DNA from 2 places in the Veillonella sp. Ser01 genome. Region 2 is predicted to be linked to the other one. Evidence: a T-box and tRNA genes for the amino acid it is inferred to sense, from the RefSeq annotation. Region 2 holds a T-box; the other holds one or more tRNA genes.
The links. The T-box of region 2 lies ahead of thrS (threonine--tRNA ligase). A T-box ahead of a tRNA ligase gene usually reads a tRNA of that ligase, here a tRNA-Thr.
Positions count from the first base shown of each region.

Region 1: it has a tRNA-Thr gene. The T-box ahead of thrS (threonine--tRNA ligase) is inferred to sense a tRNA for this amino acid. The anticodon was not compared.

Region 1 is NZ_JBSPUA010000002.1:506,927-519,265, forward strand. Features, by position in the region: gene hcp (hydroxylamine reductase) at 1-1,492, shown strand, start outside; gene sdaAB (L-serine ammonia-lyase, iron-sulfur-dependent subunit beta) at 1,943-2,605, shown strand; gene sdaAA (L-serine ammonia-lyase, iron-sulfur-dependent, subunit alpha) at 2,617-3,489, shown strand; gene ACWTVK_RS06220 (CCA tRNA nucleotidyltransferase) at 3,558-4,976, shown strand; gene ACWTVK_RS06225 (penicillin-binding transpeptidase domain-containing protein) at 4,976-6,943, shown strand; gene ACWTVK_RS06230 (bifunctional 5,10-methylenetetrahydrofolate dehydrogenase/5,10-methenyltetrahydrofolate cyclohydrolase) at 7,062-7,889, shown strand; gene hypA (hydrogenase maturation nickel metallochaperone HypA) at 7,882-8,223, shown strand; gene hypB (hydrogenase nickel incorporation protein HypB) at 8,239-8,892, shown strand; gene ACWTVK_RS06245 (hypothetical protein) at 8,889-10,304, shown strand; gene brxF (BREX-3 system P-loop-containing protein BrxF) at 10,333-10,797, shown strand; partial or broken gene ACWTVK_RS06255 (undecaprenyl-diphosphate phosphatase) at 10,872-11,018, shown strand; tRNA gene ACWTVK_RS06260 (tRNA-Thr) at 11,263-11,338, shown strand; tRNA gene ACWTVK_RS06265 (tRNA-Tyr) at 11,349-11,433, shown strand; tRNA gene ACWTVK_RS06270 (tRNA-Met) at 11,439-11,514, shown strand; tRNA gene ACWTVK_RS06275 (tRNA-Thr) at 11,547-11,622, shown strand; tRNA gene ACWTVK_RS06280 (tRNA-Met) at 11,628-11,704, shown strand; partial or broken gene ACWTVK_RS06285 (GTP-binding protein) at 11,947-12,339, shown strand, end outside.
Region 2 is NZ_JBSPUA010000001.1:201,646-213,984, forward strand. Features, by position in the region: gene ACWTVK_RS00930 (IreB family regulatory phosphoprotein) at 140-400, shown strand; gene ruvX (Holliday junction resolvase RuvX) at 400-819, shown strand; gene ACWTVK_RS00940 (DUF1292 domain-containing protein) at 846-1,142, shown strand; gene mltG (endolytic transglycosylase MltG) at 1,313-2,719, shown strand; gene ACWTVK_RS00950 (O-methyltransferase) at 2,743-3,351, shown strand; gene ACWTVK_RS00955 (peptidase U32 family protein) at 3,351-4,592, shown strand; gene ACWTVK_RS00960 (DUF4911 domain-containing protein) at 4,689-4,964, shown strand; gene ACWTVK_RS00965 (hypothetical protein) at 5,026-6,015, shown strand; T-box leader at 6,263-6,495, shown strand; gene thrS (threonine--tRNA ligase) at 6,570-8,480, shown strand; gene ACWTVK_RS00975 (MFS transporter) at 8,596-9,801, shown strand; gene ACWTVK_RS00980 (MarR family winged helix-turn-helix transcriptional regulator) at 10,374-10,931, shown strand; gene ACWTVK_RS00985 (DASS family sodium-coupled anion symporter) at 11,081-12,339, opposite strand, start outside.

The sequences.
Region 1 (12,339 bases), on a different contig from region 2:
AACTGCACCAGTTGCTAACTTACAAGACGAATTAACTGCTGCTTTAGTTGGCTTGGCTCGCGCTTTAGACGTAAAAGGCCACACTAAAGAAGGTATCGATTATTTAATGCGTGGTTTGTTCATGTGTGTAACAAACGTTAACTTCTCTGAAGATCGCGTTCAAGCGTTCATCGACGAAGTAAACGCTTACCATGCACAAGTGGACAGCACTCAACAAAACTTCGATTGGGAACAATTGTGGAAAGGTGAAGAAGATATCGTATCTCTTCGTTCCACATTGTTGTTAGGTATGCGTGGTATGGCTGCATACGCATGGCATGCTGCTCGCCTTGGTTTCCATGATGCTGACGTTGACGCTTGGTTCGTTAAAGGTTTAGTAGAAATGGCGAAAGATCACAGCGCTGAAGAATGGCTTGGTCTTTTGATGGAATTCGGCGAAATCAACTTGAAATGTATGGCTGTTCTTGATAAAGCTAATACAGAATCTTACGGTACACCAGTACCAACTACAGTACCTTTGACTGTAGAACCAGGTCCTTTCATCGTTGTAACTGGTCATGACCTTCACGACTTGAAACAATTGTTGGAACAAACTGATGGTAAAGGTGTAAACATCTATACTCATGGTGAAATGTTGCCTTGCCACGCTTACCCTGAATTGAAAAAACATCCTCAATTAAAAGGTAACTTCGGTACTGCATGGCAAAACCAACAAAAAGAATTCGTTGACGTTCCTGGCGCATTCTTGTTCACTACAAACTGCATTATGCCACCAAAAGAAAACTACAGAGAAAATATCTTCACTACAGATATGGTAGGTTTCGACGGCTGTGCACACATCGAAGAAAAAGAAGACGGTACTAAAGACTTCTCCGCAGTTATCAACCGTGCAATCGAATTGGGCGGCTACAAAGAAGCTCAAGAATTCACTGGTATCAACGGTGGTCACGAAGTAACTACTGGTTTTGGTCATGGTACAGTATTGAGCATTGCTGATAAAGTAATCGACGCTGTAAAAGCTGGCGCAATCAAACACTTCTTCTTAGTAGGTGGTTGTGACGGTGCTAAAGTAGGCCGTAACTACTACACAGAATTCGTAAAACAAACTCCAGATGATACAGTAGTATTGACATTGGCTTGTGGTAAATTCCGTTTCAACGACCTTAACATCGGCGAAATCGGTGGTATCCCTCGTATCCTTGATATGGGTCAATGTAACGATGCTTACTCCGCTATTCAAGTAGCAGTAGCTTTGGCTGGTGCATTTGAATGTGACGTAAACGACTTGCCATTAACATTGGTATTGTCTTGGTACGAACAAAAAGCAGTATGTATCTTGTTAACATTGTTGGCATTGGGTATCCGCAACATCTACATCGGACCTTCCTTGCCTAAATTCTTCTCCAGCAATGTATTGAACATTTTGGTAGAAAAATTCCAATTACATCCAATTACAACTCCAGAAGCTGACATGAAAGCTATCTTGGGCTAATAGGATCCATTAACTTATTAACTACAGTCCTACATCCCCTCTCTTTTATGATTTAGGACTGTTGTTATAAATAACGCACCTAGGGTTATCCTTAGGTGCGTTTTTTACTATTTTGTGAAAACTATCTGTTAGGGGCTGTATATTGATGGGGCCCAGTTTTGTATCTACAACCTAGTTAAAAAGGAAAGACTATACTTCTTTGCTCCTCGTGACCTGATGTCACTGCATAAGTATAGTCTTTCCTTTTTATAACTGTAGATAAGAAGGCGTCCCATCAATATACTATTCTTTTGATAGTTTTCACCTAAATAGTACTAGGGAAGGAGGTGGGAGTCCTCCTTATGCATACAAATATATCGCTAATGTGCATATAGACATCTATCAATATCGATTGTTATACTATAGGTAAAGTAAGATTTTCACATTGTTTATGTGTATATAGAGGCGTGTATGAATAGTATTTTTGATATTATAGGGCCTGTTATGATTGGCCCGTCTAGTTCGCATACAGCTGGTGCTGCGCGGCTAGGTAAGATGGCGCGGTGTATTTTCCGTTCCACACCTAAAAAGGTGGATTTAACCTTATATGGCTCTTTTGCTAAGACCTATAAAGGCCATGGTACAGACCGTGCCTTGATTGGGGGCTTATTAGGTTTTAAAGAGGATGATACGAATATTCGTGTTGCTCATAAATTAGCTGAAAAAGAGGGCATGGAGTATAACTTTATCGAGTCTCCTCTTGATGTAGGTCATCCTAATGTAGTTCGTTTTGATATGTACGATGAACATAATCGTCATATGACTGTGATTGGTCGATCTCTTGGTGGCGGTCAAATTATGATTACCGAAGTCGATGGCAATGATATGTCTATTACTGGCGATGAGTTTACTCTTGTTGTATTCCATGAAGATAGACCTGGCGCTATCTCTTTGGTGAGCCAAGCATTGAGTGAGTCCGATATTAATATCGCTACCATGCGCGTGTTTCGGAAGGGTAAGCACAAGGATGCAGTGATGGTCATTACTACAGATACAGTAGTAAATCCTATTACCGTTCAGTTTATGCGCGAGTGTCCAGGCATTCAAGATGTCATGACCTTTGAAGCGTTATAGGAGGGCGAATGATGAGTTATGCATATGATACAATTGCAGATATTATTCGCTTAGCTGAGGAGAATCATATTTCCTTCGGCGATGTAGTACTGCGTTATGAATTAGAGAATTATGACCGCAGTGAAGACGCGGTTATTCGTGAAATAGAGCATCGTTTAGACATCTTTGAAAGTTCTATTCAAGATGGTATAGACTATGCAGAAAAAACAGCGTCTGGTATGTCCGGCGGTCAGGCGGCACAGCTTAATGGACAAGCACCAAGATTTATGAGTGATATTGCGTACAAGGCTATGACCTATGCTATTGCTGTTAATGAAGCAAATGCAAAGATGTTCCGCATTGTTGCGTGCCCTACGGCTGGATCTTGTGGTGTTATGCCTGGTGCGATGAAAGCAGTAGCGGATCATTACAAGCTAGATAGAGCAACTATGGTAAAGGGCTTCTTGGCTGCCTCTGGCATTGGCAATGTCGTAGCGAATCGCGCTTGTGTGGCCGGTGCCGTTGGCGGATGCCAAGCAGAAATTGGTACGGCCGCTTGTATGGCTGCCGGTGCCATTGTAGAAATGATGGGTGGTACGCCTCGTCAAGTAGGACATGCTATCGCATTGTGTATGAAAAACTTATTGGGCCTTGCCTGTGATCCAGTAGCAGGGCTTGTAGAGGTACCGTGCGTCAAACGTAATGGTTTCTATGCAGTTCATGCCATTACTGCATCTGAATTGGCTTTGATGAATATTGAAAGTCAAATTCCACCAGATGAAGTTATTGAAGCAATGAATAATATCGGGCGCGCTATGCCAGCAGCATTGCGTGAAACAAGTGATGGCGGCCTTGCGGTAACACCGACGGGTACAGCTATTGCAGAACGAGTGCAATCCTTATAGGATTGCACTTTTTTCATGCTTTCATTTGTAGTAAAATAAAGATTAGACTAGTTCAGAAAGGAGTGTGTATGATGGAACAAGCCAATCGAATATTGACTGTATTAGAAGAAGCCGGTTATGAAGCCTATATCATTGGCGGAGCAGTGCGCGATATTTTGATGCATCAAAAGCCTCATGACTTTGATATTGTGACGTCTGCACGTCCTGATACGGTAATTGAAGTCCTACGAAGTCAAGATATTCAAACGACAGATTTAGTAGGAAAATCCTTTGGTGTAGTAGTGGCTACACTAGAAGGAAAGCAATATGAAATTGCAACGTATCGCACTGAACGATATGGAGCGGATAGTCATCGACCAGAAGAAATCGCTTATGCCGATACCTTGGAGGAAGACGTGTTGCGTCGTGACTTTACGGTCAATGGCATGGCTATGAATCGTTTTGGTGAGGTTATAGATCTAGTAGGGGGACGCCGAGATATCAAGCATAAGACATTGCGAACCATTGGCAATGCACAGCAACGCTTCGAAGAAGATGCATTGCGATTATTTAGAGCATGCCGCTTTGTGGCAAAGCTAGATTTCTTACCTAGCAAAGATTTATTAGAAGCTATGCCAAAGGCATTTCATCGAGTGCCTGGGTTATCTCTCGAGAGAGTTCGTAGTGAACTGGACCGACTCATGTTAGAGCCCGCTGTGGCTAAGGGCCTTGATGTATTAGTACAATCTCGCTTGGCCGAGTGCTCTTGTCGCATTGTAGAAAATGGCGTCGCTCGTGAAGTGCCTATTTTACCAGAGCTATACCATCTTGTGAATTTACCACAAGAAAAAGACTTTCACGAATTTGATGGTTGGTATCATACATTAGCCGTTGTATCTCATACAGAACCAGATTTAATATTACGTTGGGGTGCACTGTTACACGATGTAGCAAAGGGTATGCCGGCTGTACGAGCTGTTATTAACGGACGTTTGACAGATCGTGGCCATGATACATTAGGTGCTGAGATGACAGAATCCTTGCTTACTCGTTTAGGTTATCCTAAGGCTTTTGTGCGCCGAGTAGCTTGGATTGTAAAAAATCATATGCGCTTTCATTATTTTGTACAAAATGGGGAAGCTAATGAGAAAAAGTGGATCCGTAAAGAGGCTCGTAGCGGTGAGTTTCGAGATAGTCAAATTATGCGAACTGCATGGGAGCAATTATCTAAGGTTTGTGCTGCCGATGTGTTAGGCTGTGGGAAGCCTTATGCATCGACTGATGGTACCTTAGCCTTTGGTGAATGTATGGCAGATCTTAGCCTAGAGATGCCTATCCATACAAAGGATTTAAATTATGACGAACGAGTTATTAAGCTTGCAGGGAAAAAAGTGGGGGAAGGATTGCAGTATTTATTAGGTCAGGTACAAAATGGGGTGATTCCCAATGAACCAGATGCATTATATGATGCATTAGACCATAAGTTACGCCGTCCAGTGGAGAAATGATGAAGTTATTAAATAAAGCGTTATTACGCATGAGCGATTGGAGTCGCACTACGTGGTGCCTTGCCATACTCATGACCGTTGCCTTCGTCCTTATCGGGCGTTTAGCACAGTTACAGGTCTTTGATACCTTTGACCTAGAGAAGAAAAACTTATTACAAGTTCAAGTGGATAGAAAATTACAATCGCCGCGCGGTACAATCTATGACCGTAATGGCAAGCCTTTGGCGATGAGTGTAGTTACAAAATCTTTATATGCAGATCCGAAGATGATTAAACAGTCTCCTCAAGAGATTGCGGATCTCATATCGCCCTATGTAGCGATGTCAAAAGAGAATATTGTGAAAGCTTTGCAAGAGGATACTGCCTTTGTCTGGTTGAATCGTATGATGGATGCAGACAAATCAAAAGCGGTACAACAAGTTATTAAGGATAATAATATTGCAGGCCTTAATTTCGTTGAAGAATCTAAGCGCTATTATCCAAATGGTGTCTTAGCGGCTCAAGTATTAGGCTTTGTCGGCACTGATGATAAAGGTCTTGATGGCCTAGAAATGGTTCTTGATGACGAATTAAAGGGGGGCGTACAACAAGAAATTGTAGCTACTGATAATAAAGGGAATGCCATATTTGGTTCCGTACTATCTAAATTTTTACCAGATAAGGGTAAAAGCGTAACCTTAACCATCGATGCAACAATTCAATTTATTGCAGAACGCGCTCTTGATAAGGCGATGGTTGATACAGGAGCTAAGCATGCGAGCGTTATCGTTATGGATCCAAAGACCGGCGAAATATTAGCGATGGCCAATCGTCCAAGTTATGATCCTAATAACTACAACCAAAGTGGTGAAGAGGCTTTCAAAAATATTGCGGTTACCAATTTATATGAACCAGGTTCTACATTCAAACCTATCATTGCATCTGCAGCTCTTGCAGCAGGCAAGTGGAAGTTAGACACTGTGTATAACGATAAAGGGGCCTTCGCTGCCAATGGACATATCATTAGAAACTGGAATGGTGAGGGATATGGTCCTGTTCGTTTGCTAGATATTTTGAAGTACTCTATTAATACTGGTATGGCTGAAATTGGTACATTAACAGGTGCAGATATTCTCTCGAAATATATACGTGATTATGGCTTTGGCTCTGAAACAGGTATTGAATTGCCTGGTGAAGGAGCAGGTATTTTGTATAATCCAGAGGATATGAGTAAGCTAGACGTTGCGACTATGTCCATCGGTCAAGGTATTGCGGTTACACCATTACAAATGGTTCGCGCCTTTGGTGCACTTTCTAATGGTGGGGCTATGATGAAACCACATATCATCAAGTCTTATAGTAACTCTCAAGGCGATGTTACAAGTACGACTGAAACATCTGTTGTGGGACAACCAGTTCCGGCGGAAACCGCTAAAACCATTGTAGATATTCTAGAAAAAGAAGTATCCGAAGGTGGCGGTACAAAAGCGATGGTAGAAGGTTATCACTTCGGCGGTAAAACTGGTACGGCGCAAAAACTAGATACCAAACATGGCGGTTATCTCGACGGACAATACATTGCGTCCTTTATTGGCTTTGGCCCTGTAGAGGATCCAAAATTTGTAGTTCTTGTCGTTATTGATGACCCACAAAAGGGTTCTTATTATGGTAGTCAAATTGTAGCCCCTGTATTTAAGGACATCGTATCTCAACTTGTACGGTATTACCAAATGAGTCCGTATGTTAAAGAAAGTACACCAGTAGCTGTTAAAGCTGCTAATACATTACCTGAACCAAAACCGGGAAGTGATGGTTCTGTTACATTGCCTAACTTTACTGGTTTTACCTATGGTGAAGTGCGTGATTGGTTACATAAGGCGGGACTTGCCTTTAAACCGGATGGAACTGGTACGGCTACATCTCAAGATGAAAGTAGCGGTACAACTGTTCAGGCTGGTACAGCAATTACTGTTCATTTCCGTAGATAAAACGAATTCGGTCATAATTAGAAATTATAGACAGTTCGTTATATAATAGAATAAGAGACTTAGGTGCCTCTCCGGAGGCACCTTATTTTATAGATAGTTTGAATGAATGGAGATATACATGATTGAATTACGCGGTAAAGCAGTAGCAGATGCTCACAAGGCGATTTTACAAGAAAAAGTTGCAGCAGTAGGCGACTCTGTAATTACTATGGCAGTATTACTTGTTGGTGAAGACCACGGCGCTCATATGTATGCTACATTTATGGAAAAGACAGCAAAGAATTTTGGCTATGGTTTTGTATTAAAACAATTACCTGAAACGGCTACACAGGATGAAGTCGTTACAGCATTACAAGCTTTAAATAATGATGCAGCAGTCCATGGTATTCTGCCGTTAATGCCGATGCCTAAACATATTGATACTGAGGCGCTTATCGATATGCTAGATCCTAAAAAAGATATCGATGGTTTAACTACGTACAATATTGGTCTTGTAACTGCTGGCAAAGGTGGCTTTGCTCCTTGTACAGCAAAGGCGTGCATGGCAATTTTAAGTCACTATGATATTCCTGTGGAAGGCAAACATGTAGTTGTAGTTGGTCGTAGCCAAGTTATCGGTAAACCAGTAGCTCTTATGACTCTCGGTGCAAATGGTACGGTTACAATTTGTCATTCCAGAACTCCTGATTTAGGAGAGCAAGTAAAACGAGGCGATATCGTTATTGCTGCAGCGGGTCGTGCTCATATGATTACAGCAGATATGATTAAGCCAGGTGCTGTTGTTATCGATGTAGGCATTAATGAACTAGAAGGTAAGACGGTAGGCGATGTTGATTATGAAGCAGTAAAAGATATTGCGTCTGCAATTACTCCAGTGCCTGGTGGTGTAGGCTCTGTAACGACTACTATGATGCTTGAAGCTGTATATGAGGCATACTATGCATGAGATGTCTATAGCAGAAGGCATACTTGATGTAGCCCTCGATACGTTACGCCAACACGATGCATCTGTGATCCATTCCGTTCAACTCGATTTGGGCCTCATGAGTGGAGTAGAGCCAGATTCTCTCCTATTTTGCTGGGAAGCCGTTACAAAGGGGACTGCCGCAGAAGGTTCTCGTATAGAAATTAACACAATTCCTATTGAAGGAAAGTGCTTGGATTGTGATAAAACATTTCCTGTAGAAAATTATAAGTTTATCTGTCCCTATTGTGACAGTCATTTCGTACAAACCATTGGTGGCCGCGAACTACAAGTGACCTCCATGGATATCGATTGATAGAAAGGTTAGGACATGCAAGTTCAAGTTAAAACTAATGTATTGGCAAAAAATGATGCCATTGCAGAGTCCTTACAACAGTTGTTTAAGGAAAAAAATATTTTTGTATTTAATCTATTAGGTTCTCCAGGGGCTGGTAAAACATCTCTGTTAGAGGCAACTTTACATGATTTGAAAAAAGATTACCGCCTTGCTGTTATTGAAGGTGATTTGTTTACTGCTAAGGATGCGGAACGAATTCATGAATTAGGCGTTCCTGTTATTCAAATCAACACAGTGGGAGGTTGCCATCTTGATGCACAAATGATTCAAGATGCACTGGGTGATTTAAATCTTGATGAACTGGATATGATCATTATCGAGAATGTAGGCAACCTTGTATGCCCTGCAGAATTTGAGATTGGTGAAAGCCTGAAGGTAACTGTATTATCTGTTACTGAAGGTGAGGATAAGCCTCTTAAATACCCATTAATCTTTAAAGAGTCAAAGGCTATCCTCATTAATAAGATAGATTTATTGCCGTATGTACCTTTCAAAAAAGATAAGGCCATACAAGATATACGTAATTTGAATCCAACAGGAGAGATTTTTGAAGTAAGTTGCACGGCCCATAATGGACTAGAGCCATGGTTGACATGGTTGCGTGCGCAATTGGAGAGTAATCGATGAATCATTCTATTAAGAGCCGCATCGTAGCGGCACTTCTAGTAGGCTTATCTGCTACATCGGTAGGGTATGCAGCAGAGCCGGCTATTTCGACTGTGAAACAAACTGCGGTGGAATCTACAGAAAGTGCAAATGATGTTGCACATATGGATGAAAAGACAACTGTAGAAGCAGCGGGAACTGATGCGGCTGAGTCTGTTGCGTATATAGATAATGCACCGATTAAAGCTGTCAAAATCGATACAAAGATAAAAAAGGAAAGCACTAAAACAGGATGGCTAGCTGAACAAATGGCGGTTACCGAGTTTGGTGATTCCATACAGTTTTGGCAAGCGGCTAGCGAAAATGAAGGCCCGTTGCCTAGCGTAACGCAAAATAACTTGGCTGATATTGGTAAGTCTTATACGGCTAATAATTTGCCAGCGTTAGGGTCTGAAGATGATTATGCTATTGATGGGTATCGTTTAGGAGATCAGTTTGTAGCGCCTAAAGATGTTGAAAAAACAGTGGTTCGAGATAACTTTACGACGTACTATATGAAAGACTTGGAGGTAACCGTTTATACGGGACCTGCTCAAGAGCGTTTAGTAAATAATCAATTACGCGGTCAAGGGGCTACTTATTTCTTTGAACCGAATACTATTACTAATATTCATAGTACGAAAAAAGGCGTCCACACTGTACGCGATATTGGTGTTGGTAGTACACGCATGGAATTGGTATTTGCCTATGGTAGCCCTATTGCGATGTGGCGTGATTTGAAAAATGAAAGTTATATCTTCCTATATGAAGGTCATTCCGAAAATTCATGGTCTCGAAAAAAGGAATTTAATAGCTCGATAGAGAATACAAATAATAATAGCCAACAACAATCTATGCTAGGACAACAGAAAGAATATATTGCTTTCACCATCAAACAAAGCAATGTAGAGGCTGTTGATATGATTAGTGGGCAAGTATGGCCAAGATTTGGATTGCCTAAAGCTCCAGTATATGATTTTGAAGCAGGTAAATTGACTGCTGATGATTTTGTGTTGCGCGGCTATAAATTAAATGATTATTTTGTTAATGATCCCAATAATGATTGGAAACATCAAGGTATGTTGTTTGGGTCCACATTTATTGGGTATAACGAATATGGCGTGAGTGTTGATAAAAAAAATCTCATCAATCGTGTTCTATTAAATATTTACACACCTACTCGTCGCGGTATTGCGATGGGGGATACTAAATACTTATTGCTCTTTGTATATGGTATGCCTACTCGTATTGTTGAATCTACAACAAATGCGGGCACATCTACTGTATATGAATATAAAAATCCAGCGGCAAGCGACTCATATTTGCAGTTTGCCCTAGATGATAAAAACCAATATATCAAATCCGTTATGTTATCTGACCGTCCCGTTAAGTAGGAACGGTTACAGCGAGGAGGCAAGGGATATGGTTACAGTTCAAGATGTAAGAGAACGTTGGGAACAAATTCAAGGTGATGATGAACGCATATTGTTTATCGTTGGTGGTCCTGGTTCTGGTAAAAGTTTGTTAATTCGTGAATTATCTGAACAAAAAGGTTGGAAGTACTTAGAGGCAAAACAACTTATTGAAGAAGAGTTTTTATTAGTACCTCGTGATGAAAGGCCACAACTTGCAGAAGAAGTAATTCGTCGTGCATTAAGTCGCAGTGATACAGAAGTTGTTCTTATCGATGGTATTAATGTATTGTTTGCACCGATATTAAATTTAAATCCTCTTGAACTATTAAAGACTATTAGTAAAACATATCCGATTGTTGTAGGTTGGCGTGGTCATCTCGAAGGTGATCAATTGTACTTAGAACACAATAATGATCCAAAACATGCGGTAGTGACAATCACTAAACCTGATCGTGTTATGGTTATTGATTAATAGAGTTATATTGATTGCTGAGGGCATTATATATTGCCATGAGTTATGACTGCATATAAAAGGCAGGTGATATCATGGACCAATATGTAATTGCCCTCATTTTAGGTGTTATAGAAGGTATAACAGAATGTATTCCTGTATCTAGTACAGGGCATATGATTATTATTGGGCATATGCTTAATTTTGAAGGTGCCCATGCCGATGTGTTTGAAGTGTTCATTTAAATTGGTACTATTGGATAATAGTGGCTATATTAGCAATTATCTATCTTTATCTATGATTGCCGATGAGGAAAAAATGAAGTTTAAAAAGTTTAGAAAAAATACTTGCATAGGGTATCGTTTCATGTTATTATGATTAAGCACTAAGGGATACCGCAGTGAACGAAAAAACTTTAAAAAAAGTTTTTAAAAAGTTCTTGACACTTAGTGAGGCGGATGATAAAATACATCTTGTCGTAATGATGCTGGCGTAGCTCAATTGGTAGAGCAGCTGACTTGTAATCAGCAGGTTGTGGGTTCAATTCCTATCGCCAGCTCCATTTTATTTTTGGAGGGATTCCCGAGCGGCCAAAGGGAGCAGACTGTAAATCTGCCGTCTTCGACTTCGAAGGTTCGAATCCTTCTCCCTCCACCATTTATAGCGGGGTGGAGCAGTTGGTAGCTCGTCGGGCTCATAACCCGAAGGTCGCAGGTTCAAGTCCTGTCCCCGCAACCACAAAAATTCACAGTGAAATGATCGTTCATTGTGCTGGTGTAGCTCAGTCGGCAGAGCGTATCCTTGGTAAGGATAAGGTCACCGGTTCAATCCCGGTCACTAGCTCCATACATGGCGGCATAGCTCAGTTGGCTAGAGCAATCGGTTCATACCCGGTGTGTCCGCGGTTCAAATCCGTGTGCCGCCACCATTAAACCTCACATTGGTGAGGATTTTTTTATTTCTTTATAAAATACAAATTGAAGCTGATGAGTGTAAGGATTACATTTGTCAGTTTTTTTATTTTAGAAGAATATTTGTATTTTTAGAAGTTTTTCTATATATGGTATAATAATGTATAAGGGAATCTTATATTCCATTGATAAATTAGGGTTAATATATTATATTAATACTAGAATGTAATTTGTTTTTGTGAAGGAGGATACAATCCTAATGGCAAAAGAAAAATTTGAACGTACGAAACCGCATGTTAACATTGGTACAATCGGTCATGTTGACCATGGTAAAACTACTTTGACAGCTGCAATCACAAAAGTATTGGCTGAAAAAGGCCAAGCTGACTTCCAAGATTACAGCATGATCGATAAAGCTCCAGAAGAACGTGAACGTGGTATCACAATCAACACTGCACACGTTGAGTATGAAACTGCTAACCGTCACTATGCACACGTTGACTGCCCAGGCCATGCTGACTATGTTAAAAACATGATCACTGGTGCAGCTCAAATGGACGGCGCTATCTTAGTATGTTCCGCAGCTGACGGCCCTATGCCTCAAACTCGCGAACACATCTTGTTGGCTCGCCAAGTTGGTGTTCCTGCAATC
Region 2 (12,339 bases):
ATTATACTTGTATCTGTTATAGAAAAATCTTATAATGCATAAAAAGTTACTGACTTTGTAGCTTTAATTCAAGTATAATAGTAGGCGAGGTTTCACTTTTACAGTGAAACCTGCCAATGTAATAAAAAGGAGGGATACGATGAAGGTTTCTGATGAAACTATGTTATTCCGTAAAGTAGACGATGAACCGATGACAGCTGAAGAGGTTCTTACTCGTGTTTATCAATCTATTCAAGAAAAAGGTTACAATCCAATCAATCAAATCTTAGGGTATCTTATTTCTGGAGATCCAGCGTACATTACAAGTTATAATAATGCACGTTCTGATATCCGTCGTTTAGAACGGGATGACTTGATTGAGGAATTGTTGAAAGAATACGCAAAGGCAAAACAACTATAATGAGAATTATGTCATTAGATGTGGGTAGCCGTACTATCGGTATTGCCTGTAGTGATGCACTGCTCATGACAGCACAAGGTATTGAAACCATTCGTAGAACATCTCTTGAAAAAGACTTTAACCGTTTGCAAGAACTCATTACTGAATATGAAGTACATGAACTTGTAGTAGGTATGCCGAAAAATATGAATGGTACAAAAGGTGAACGGGCTGAAAAGACCGAAGAATTTGTTGAAAAGATGAAGGAAGTCATCGATTTACCTGTTACATATTGGGATGAGCGGTTATCTACCGTTATGGCTGAACGCCAACTCATTGCAGCTGACGTGAGTCGTAAAAAACGTAAGTCCGTTATTGATAAAATGGCAGCGGTTGTAATTTTGCAAGGATATTTAGATCGCTTGCAGATTAATAAATAAGTATTTTTTATTAAGGAGGGTTTCCGATGGTTGACCAAAATTTTGAAGGCGAAGTATATTACTTGGAATTCGAAGATGAAAATGGTAACAAACAGTACTTCACAGAGGACATTATTTTAAGTCATGAAGGCCAAGAATATGCTGTTCTTGTACATGTACAAGATGAAGAGGCTGACCATGAAGGTCAAGATGATACATACATGATCTTGGCTCGCATCGAAAAAAATGAAGAAGGCGTAGAAGAATACGTACCTTTAGATGAAGATGATGAAAACTTTGAAACTCTAGTAAAATTGTATGAAGAAATGGAAGATGGCGAATAGTCGTGTTCTTTATAAAAATAGCGTATTGTCTTTGGGCAATACGCTATTTTTATTTGCTATTTATTAAGGGGCCTATAATATGATAATGTCCTTTTATATAGGGGAAATATGGACTTTATGGTATAATAAGATGATAAATACTGTTATGTTACAGAAAGGAACTCAACGTCGTGAGAAAAGCCTTAAGATATATTTTAATCCTTATTATTGTAGGCGTATTAATCATCGCCGGTGGTTTGGGAGTGATTTATTTAGTGCCAAACACCTTTGCTCAAGATGATGGTACACAAGTACTTGTCATCGAAAAAGGGCAGACTGGCACTGAAATTGCAGACATGCTCTATGAACGAGGTCTTATTCGTTCCACACAAGGCTTTAAGCTTTGGTTATATTTGAGCGGCACCAATGATAAACTTCAAACTGGTCACTACCAAATTCCTAACAAGGTAACTGTGCGCGAACTCATTTCTTTATTACAAGAAGGTCATGTAGAATCTATTCGTGTTACAATTCCTGAAGGATACACAGTTGGTGATATTGCTATCGTTCTTGAAAAAAATCAAATTATGAAGGCAAAGGATTTCTTAGCAGAAGCGAAGACCTTTGTACCATATCCTTATATGAAAGGTACAAGACCTGCTACATATCCGGTAGAGGGCTTCTTATTCCCAAGTACTTATGAAATTCCAGTAGGTGCAACGCCACGTGAAGTGATTCAAATGATGGCTGACGAAATGAATCGTTACCTCACACCGGCTGTGAAGAAACAAATTCAAGCTCAACACATGAGTATTCATGACTTTGTAACATTGGCATCCATTGTTGAACGTGAATCTTTATTTGATGCAGATCGTCCAACAATTGCAGGGGTATTTAAAAAACGGTTAGCCCATGGTATTCCATTGCAATCTGATGCGACAATTTCCTATGTACTTGGTTATGCAAAAGAAGATGTAACTATTGGTGATACGCAATTACAAAGCCCGTATAATACATACGTATCTAAAGGCTTGCCACCTGGTCCAATTGCAAATCCTGGTAAAAAAGCATTAGATGCAGTCTTGCATTCCGAAGATACAGATTATTTATACTTTGTAGCAGATAAAGATGGACATAACCACTTCTCTAAAACATATGAAGAACATTTAGCGGAAGTTCATAAAATCTATGGTAATGATACGGCTACATCCTCTAATACAGGGGCCGCAGTACAAGCTGGTCCTAACTATGACGTGGCTGTGGCAACGACAGAGCCTAACTACAATTACAGCTCTGAAGAAGCGGTGGAAGCAGATTCTCAATATGTTAATGTGGAACCTACGTACAAATATACACCAACAACGGTTCCAGCTGCTGAAATTCCAGCACCAACACCAGCTCCACAAGCACCAGCTCAATCTGCACCAGCAACTCAATCATCTAGTTCTAACTCTTATGTACCAACTACAACACCTGCTCCAGAATCTATGCAAAATGTTGTACCAAGTACACAACAAGTACCTCATATTGAAGTAAAGCCAGCTGAATCTGTGGATCGTTCTACGTTGGTAATTCCTAGTGGTAATAGCAATAAATAATGTAGGAGATTGAATCTACTTTCATGACATTAAATGATATTTTAAATGAACAGCGTATTTACGCGATGATTAATGATGTACCGATTCTACGAGAATCTGAGGTTCATCTCTTTGAAGAATTAATAGGTTTGTACCGGCCCACCTCTGTGTTAGAGGTGGGCACCGCCATTGGTTACTCTGCTTTGTTGATGGCTCCGCTACTCGATAAAGAGGAGGGACACATTACATCTATTGAATTAGATGATGTGCGTCACGAAATGGCGAAATATTATATTAACCAATCCGATTATGCCGATAAAATTACATTACTGAAAGGTGATGCGTCTCAAGTCTTAACGGAACTCACTGGTGAATATGATCTAGTGTTTTTAGATGGGCCAAAAGGGCAATACCTAAAACAGTTAGAACTTATTTTGCCTCATGTGAAAGAAGGTGGCGTTATCCTGGCGGATAATGTACTTTTTAGAGGCTATGTAAGAGGCGATAAGGAGCCGCCAAAGCGGTTTAAGACTATCGTAAAACGGTTAAAAGAATACTTAACGTATGTTGAAAATAAAGAATTGTTTAACACCACCATTTACCCAATGGGTGATGGTATGAGTGTGAGTGTGTGGAAAGGGCACAACAAATAATGGCAGAACATTTTATGGAATTGCTTTGTCCAGCTGGTAATATGGACAAGCTTAAAATGGCTATTCGCTACGGTGCGGATGCCGTATATTGTGCAGGCAAACGTTTTGGCTTGCGCGCAGGTAACTCTAATTTCTCCGACGAGGAATTAAAGGAAGCGGTAGAATTTGTACATGCTCATGGCAAGAAAATCCATGTAACATGTAATATCATTCCCCATAACGAGGACTTTGAAGGCTTAGAGGATTATTTGAAATTCCTTGAAAGTATCGGCGTTGATGCAATTATCGTTGCTGATATGGGTATTTTTAGCCTTGCTAAACGAGTGGCTCCAGGACTTGAACTTCACGTAAGTACACAAGCTTCCACTACAAACTGGCATACAGTTCAAATGTGGAAAGAACTGGGTGCTACACGCGTAGTAGCAGCTCGTGAAGTATCCTTAGCAGATCTTAAAGAAATGAAGGACAATGTAGATATTGAAATCGAATCCTTCGTACATGGCTCCATGTGTATTTCTTATTCTGGTCGTTGCCTATTGTCTAACTATATGACAGGCAATCGCGATGCGAACCGCGGTCAATGCTCTCAATCTTGTCGTTGGAAATACTCCCTTGTGGAATCTAACCGACCTGGTGAATATTATCCAATTGAAGAAGATGAACATGGCACATATATCTTTAACTCTAAAGACTTGTGTTTGATTCACCGCATTCCTGATTTATATGAAGCTGGTATCGATAGCCTTAAAATTGAAGGTCGTATGAAATCCGTTCACTATTGTGCAACAGTAGCAAAGGTATACCGTACAGCTATCGATACATATCTTAAAGAAGGTAAAGACTGGTATGTTCGTCCAGAATGGATTGCAGAATTAGAAAAGATTTCTCACCGTCCATATACAGATGGTTTTGCAGAAGGCCGTCCTGATGAAACAGCTCAAAACTATGGTAAATCTACTAATACACAAAGCCATGACTTCATCGGTTTAGTTATGGGCTACAACGAAGAAGAAAAATACGTTGATCTTGAACAACGTAATAACTTCAAGGTTGGGGATAAAGTAGAATTCTGCCAACCTAAAGGTGAACTCGTTGAAACTGTAATTGAAAAAATGACAGACGAAGATGGTAACCCAATCGACGTAGCGCCTCATGCGCAAATGAAGGTACGCATCTACATGGATACACCACTTGAACCGTACTCTATGATGCGCCGTGAGTGCAAACCAAAAGAAGCTTAGTACGTAGTATATTAACGACAAACATATCTAATGGATGCCTATACTAGCGACATGTATAGCATTTACATTTTATAGTAATGATGTGTAGGAGGACTTATGAGTGGTACATCTTTAGAACCGAGTAAATCTATCGGTGCATTTACTGATGTACCAGATTTAGCAACCTCTGGGGAAGAAGCGTATGTGTACTTTCATCTTGAACCGAAGCATACGAACTATATCAATCGCATCATTGAAGGCTATGAATACTTAGGGGTTATGACATCTATTGATGTAAATGGACGATGTATGCTAAGGTGTACACCTTCAACACGGCCCTTGGCTATTGAATTATTAAGTAGTCTATCGGACTATGTCACTATCGAGGATTAATATCATATTTTTATAATTACATCAAAATGTTTAGACCTAGTAGAGAAATGAGAGTATATCTATGAAACAATCTATGTTGAAACGTGCATTATTAACAGCTTGTCTAAGTGTATCTATGGCAGGCGTAGCTATGGCAGGTCCTGTAGGTCCTGTTATTATTCCTCAAGCAGGGGATGTAGTAGTCATCAATCATAGTCCTGATATGACCTTCACTGGTAATATCAACTTTGATGTGGAAAGCCAAACTAACAATAATTTACAAGTTGGCTCCACTGTAATCCCTAATGTTGTATATGGTGCAGCGTTCAATAAAACTGGTGCGCCAGATACAATTATTCCAGCTCAAACTTACGTGTATGTAGGCACAAAAGATGGGGTGAATGCTTTCACAGAGGCTAGCGATGCTGACAAAAAAGGTGCTAACTGGAATGTAGAAACCTTGAAAAAAACTAAATCTGGTGACGTACAATTGGCAAGCCGTGGCATTCCTGAAAAGCCATTGGCAAATCAAGTAGCAACCATTAAAGATTCTATTATGCTTAGCGCTGTAGACCTCAGTACAACAGAGGTAGGTCGCAATAGCAAGGGCGTTCTATACATGACTGTTCCTAAAGAATTAAAATTGACTGCTGACACAGGTATTCCTGAAGACGTGCGCGAAACAATGCCAGCTATGTTCCGTGGTAAAATGGGTGATTCCCTCATGGTGAATCTCATGCCTTTAAATGAAGAGGAAAAACAACAATTAGCGGCAAACCCACATAATGCAAATACAATCGTATTCAACCGTGGTATGAGCATGGCAAAAATGATCGGTTCTTCTGCCCGTACAAGTAAAGTGTACACATACATGAAGGACCATTACTTGAACCTCGTTATCGTAGCAAAAGATTACGACGATAACGGTGCTCGTGGTAGTGGCGTTATGATGGTATCCAAACAAGATAACTCTAATGATGTACTTTTAACACTCTACAAAGGCCCAGACCTTTCCAATAGCAAATTGGAAAAAGTAATTGGCGCTATGTTATCTACAAACTTCAAACGCTAATAATCTAGCTCATGTACAGTGAGCTGTAGTATAGCTACATTGCTTAGCGTATATATGATAATCTTAATAAACGGCTCGAGTTTGATATGTACCCCTTTTAATGGACAACCCGTAAAGGGGTACATATCAGTTATATCGGGCCGTTTTTATATGGTGTGTTTAAAGGCGTTTCTTTAATTTATAGATTTTGTGAAATTTACTATTGAACTGTATTGAATTTTTTAATTCCCTGTGATACTATAATCTAGTAAAAGTTATGCAAAGGACATGATTCTCATATCCCTGTGTACCAGAGAGAGGCAGATGCTGGAAATGCCTTACACATATATCAGAGTTACCCCCTTTAAACTGATTTGTCGAACCTAAGTAGGCAAATACGGCCGCCACCGTTATCGGGCTTAATGAAGTGAATTAACTATACATATATATTTGTATAGGTAGTTAACTAGGGTGGAACCGCGAATGATCTTCGTCCCTTGTTTTGTAGGGATAGAGGGTCTTTTTTTATTACAAAAATCCAGTCTATCCTAGATAATAAATTGGAGGAAAGAAAAATGGCAGATGTAAAAATCATTTTACCTGATGGTAGTGCAAAGGAATACGCTGCTGGCACTACTCTTGGGGAAGCAGTAAAACAATTATCTAACAGCTTGGCTAAAAAAGTCCTAGCTGCTAATGTAAATGGCGAATTAACAGACCTTCGCGAAGAACTCGTAGATGGTTCTGAAGTAGCTTTCTTAACATTCGAAGAAGATGGTGGTAAACATACTTTGCGCCATACAGCTTCTCATATTTTGGCACAAGCGGTTAAACGCTTATGGCCTGAAGCTAAATTGGCTATCGGTCCTGCTATCGATAAAGGTTTCTACTATGATATCGATATGGAACATACTTTAACTCCTGAAGATTTAGGCAAAATCGAAAAGGAAATGAGCCGTATTGTAAAAGAAAACTTGCCTATCACTAAATCTGTAATGTCTCGTCAAGAAGCTATTGAGTTCTTCAAATCTAAAAACGAAGACTACAAGGTAGAATTGATTGAAGATCTTCCTGAAGATGCTGTTATCTCTTGCTACGCGCAAGGCGACTTCATCGATCTTTGTGCAGGTCCTCACGTAGCATCCACTGGTAAGGTAAAAGCTTTCAAATTGCAAAGCATTGCAGGTGCATACTGGCGCGGTGATGAAAAGAACAAAATGTTGCAACGTATTTACGGTACAGCATTTGAAAAGAAAGAAGAACTTGATGCATACCTTCACTTGCTTGAAGAAGCAGCTAAACGCGACCATCGTAAACTTGGTAAAGAACTTGGTTTGTTCGTTATCAAAGAAGAAGGTCCTGGCTTCCCATTCTTCTTACCAAAAGGTATGGCTCTTCGCAACGAATTGGAAAACTTCTGGCGTGAAGTTCACCATGAATTCGATTACGAAGAAATTCGTACACCAATCATCTTAAATAAACAATTATGGGAAACATCTGGTCACTGGTTCCATTACCGTGAAAACATGTACACTACAATCATCGATGATGAAGAATATGCAATTAAACCAATGAACTGCCCAGGCGGTATCTTGGTTTACCAAAACGAAATGCATTCCTATCGCGACTTCCCATTACGTTATGCTGAACTTGGTTTAGTTCATCGTCATGAATTGTCCGGTGCTTTACACGGCTTATTCCGTGTACGTGCATTCACACAAGACGATGCGCATGTATTCATGTTGCCAAATCAAATGCAATCTGAATTGATGAAAGTTATCGAATTGTTCGACCGCATTTATAGCCAATTTGGTTTGAAATACCATGTAGAATTGTCTACTAAACCAGACAATGCAATGGGTGATGATGCAATTTGGGAAGCGGCTACAGAAGCATTGCGTAATGCGATTGAAGCGAAAGGTATTCCTTACGTAATTAACCCTGGTGATGGCGCATTCTACGGCCCTAAACTTGACTACCATATTGAAGATTCCTTAGGCCGTACATGGCAATGTGGTACTATTCAATTGGATATGAACTTGCCTGAACGTTTCCAAATCGAATACATTGGTGAAGATGGTCAAAAACATCGTCCTATCATGATTCACCGTGCATGCTTCGGTTCCATGGAACGTTTCATCGGTATTTTAACTGAACACTATGCAGGCGCATTCCCAACTTGGATGGCTCCTGTACAAGTTAAAATCTTACCTATCTCTGAAAAACATGTTGAATATGCTAAAGAATTGGCAAAACAAATGCACCGCGACTATGTACGTGTAGAAGTGGATGATCGTAGCGAAAAAATTGGCTACAAAATCCGCCAAGCACAAATGGCAAAAGTTCCATACATGCTTGTGGTAGGCGATAAAGAAGTTGAAGAAGGCACAGTTAACGTTCGTAAACACGGCGGTGACGAATTAGGTTCTGTACCATTCGAAGAATTCTTCAATTCTATTAAAATCGAAATCAAAGAACGTAACTAAATATTTAGCCCCCATATACTAAAGCCTTTCATTAGACTTAAGTCTAGGCGTTGGCCATTTGTATAGTGGGGGCTATCTCTTTAATTGTTACCTGTGAGTAGCGAAAGGAAATACTATGAAAGAAGTAAATTCATATGGCTGGAAAGCCGTTATTGGTTCCTCCATTGGTTATGCTATGGATGGTTTTGACCTCTTAATTCTTGGCTTTATGCTGACACTAATTTCTGGAGATTTAGGTTTGACCACAGGTCAAGCGGGGTCTCTTGTGACGTGGACCTTGGTTGGTGCCGTACTTGGTGGTTTCATCTTCGGTACCTTGTCAGATAAATTTGGTCGCGTTCGCGTTTTAACTTGGACGATTGTTTTATTTGCTATATTTACTGGCCTCTGTGCTTTTGCTCAAGGCTATTGGGATCTTCTTATCTACCGTACAATAGCAGGTATTGGTTTAGGTGGTGAATTTGGTATTGGTATGGCGCTCGCTGCTGAAGCTTGGCCTGCTCAACATCGTGCAAAAGCAACAAGCTACGTTGCCTTAGGTTGGCAATTAGGCGTGTTGGCTGCTGCTTTGTTAACACCATTACTCATTCCTATTATTGGATGGCGTGGTATGTTTATGGTTGGCATTATTCCAGCTTTAATTGCTTGGGTATTCCGTGCGAAACTACATGAACCAGAAATCTTTGTACAAAGTAAAGAAGATAAAGAGCATTCACATACAAACTCTTTCAAGTTATTAGTAAAAGATGTAAGAACTACAAAGACATCCATTGGTGTTGCTATTTTAACATCTGTTCAAAACTTTGGTTATTACGGTATTATGATTTGGTTACCTAATTTCTTAAGTAAGCAATTAGGTTTCTCCCTCACAAAATCCGGTTTATGGACTGCTGTTACTGTATGTGGCATGATGGTCGGTATTTGGGTATTTGGTCGCTTGGCTGATAAAATAGGTCGTAAACCTACATTCATTCTATTCCAAGTATGTGCTGTAGCATCTATTTTAATCTACTCTCAACTATCTGATCCAACTGCCATGCTATTTGCTGGTGCTATCTTAGGTGCTGCTGTAAATGGTATGATGGGTGGCTATGGTGCTTTGATGGCAGAAGCATACCCAACAACTGCCCGTGCAACAGCTCAAAATGTACTATTTAATATCGGTCGTGCTGTAGGCGGCTTTAGCCCAATGGTAGTAGGCATGATCATCTCTATGTACTCCTACCAAGTAGCAATTGCATTTCTAGCTATTATCTATGTACTTGATATTCTTGCAACCCTATTCTTGATTCCTGAACTTAAAGGTAAGGAATTAGAATAAGAAAACGAGTAAATAAGATTAATAAACAAAACTAGTAAATAAGAGTAGTAAATAATTTAACTACATTAAGCGCTGTCTTCGGACGGCGCTTTTTTGTGCTTGTATTTAAATTTTGTTTGTATTTTAATTTGTAATTATATTTCTAGTAATTCGGAATAATACTGTTATTTTGCAGGAGTTTTAGAATCTTTGTCGAATATTATTTTGGTTATTCATACTTTGATGTAAAAACACAATGCAAGCTTTAATTAATTATATTATTTTGCTGGTACTACCATTTAAAAATAATTTTTAAGGACAGATATAAGTCATTTTAGAGATACTACCAGTTAAAAGTAATTTTGCTAAGTAGAGATATAAGCTGACTTAGAGATACTACCAGTTAAAAGTAATTTTGCTAAGTGGAGATATAAGCTGATTTAGAGATACTATCAGTTAAAAGTAATTCTACTAAGCGGAGATATAAGCTGATTTAGAGATACTACCAGTTAAAAATAAATATTTTTAACTGGTAGTATCTGGAAAATAGGTTATGTATGGAAAATTTGTAAAATGGTAAAGGAGTGAGTCTATTGGCGCGATTACGATTACGTGAGGTTAGTGAGAGTGAAGAAGGTTTTAATCGATTAGAGCGAGCTATGCGATACGGTAAACGGTTAAAGTTAGCCAAAAGAGTTCCTAGAGATGTATTTATGCCAGAGGATAAGAAGTTATGGTTTTTATTTGAGCGTATATATACGGTGATTCATGATAAGGAGGTTGCTGTATTAAGATGTTTTGGGTTGACACCGATGCAATATAATGTGTTGGAGTTTGTCTATGTTTCGTCGTGTAAACCAACATTGGGCTTTATAGTGGATGAGTTACGAGTGTCGTATGGAAATTTATTTGCAGTTGTAAAAAATTTAACAAAGAAAGGTTTATTGACTTGTAGTGTGTGTTCAATTGATAGACGATCTAAAAGTCTTGCTTTAACTTATGAAGGAAAGCTTTTATTTGAAGAAGTACAAGTTGTGCATGATAAAGTATTAGGTAATATGTTTTCAGCTATGCGCAAAAATAAGAAGAGTGATATTAAATCTGATCTAACATTTATACTTAGACATTTTAGTCCAGAAAAAATAGAGTAAGAAATAGAGTAAGTATTGAAGTAAGCGATAGAGTGAGTGAGCATAATAGATAAAGTGGGGATATGGAGTAAGTTAACCAGTTAAAACAAAAAATCCTACAATTTTTGTTAATAAGAAATTGCAGGATTTTGATGTTTTGTTAGTTAGTTTTAAGCTATACCAATCCAGTGCCAGTATGTAAGAGCAAATACGAGCATCATTACATAGCCAATAATAGTCAATGGAATGCCTGTAGTCATAAATGTTTTTACGTCGAATGTGTCGGTACCGTAAGCTACCATACCTTGTGGAGAGTTTACTGGTAATACTAGACCGAAGCAGATAGAATATTGCATAAGCATGGTTACGCCGATTGGGTTAAGACCTTCTGCGTTATGTCCAACTACAATAGAAATTACAATAGGAATCATGGCAGAGGAGAGAGCTGTAGCAGATGCAAAGCCTAGGTGGATAACAATGAGGAAGGCCGCCATTACAGCAATTAAGATGAATACGCTGGCACTTTCAAGGGAGAAGGCGTTTACGAATACTTGAGCAAGCCAAGTGGCTGCCTTTGTTTTCAGTAATACAGATCCAAGGCCGATACCAGCACCAAACATAACGATGGAACCCCAGTCGATGTTTGGCTGTGCAAATTTCCAATCCATAATGCCAATCTTAGGGAAGAAGAACAATGCGATAGCTACAATTGTTGTAGTTGTTGTATCGATAGAATGTAGCTTGCCACCAGTAGCCCACAATGCGAGAAGACCGATAGAGATACATAACAGTTTCTTTTCATCCATGCTCATAGGACCGATTTCTTGGCGCATTTTAGCAAGCTGTACATCGCCACCTACAAGTTCTTTGAACTCTGGCTTAATTAATGCTTGTGTTAAGAAATAGGCGATGATAACCATAATGATGGAGAATGGAGCCGCTGCTGTGAGCCAATCTATCCAGCTAATAGATGTATTCATCTGTGTTTGCATAAAACCTACTGCTACAAGATTTTGAGCTGCAGCTGTTTGAATCATAATATTCCAGAACGTATCGGCCTGTACGGCACCTACCATGAGTAGAGCGGCTACGCGGCTTTTACGTTCAATACCTAAGTTTTCAACAATACCGATGATAATCGGTGCTAAGCAGGCAATACGCGCTGTTGCACTGGGTACGAAGAAGGCGAGGATAAGTCCTGTAATAATAACACCTAAATAAATACGACTTACCTTAGTACCAACGCTAGACAGTACTAACATGGCAATACGACGATCGAGACCTGTTTTGCGCATAGCTACAGAGATAAACATAGCAGCACCTACAAGAATCATGGCTGGTGAAGAATAACCAGAAATGATAAGCTTCAAGGCATTGGCTGTGCCCATCGCCTTAGCAGGTGCTTCGGGATTCGGTGAGAATCCTAATA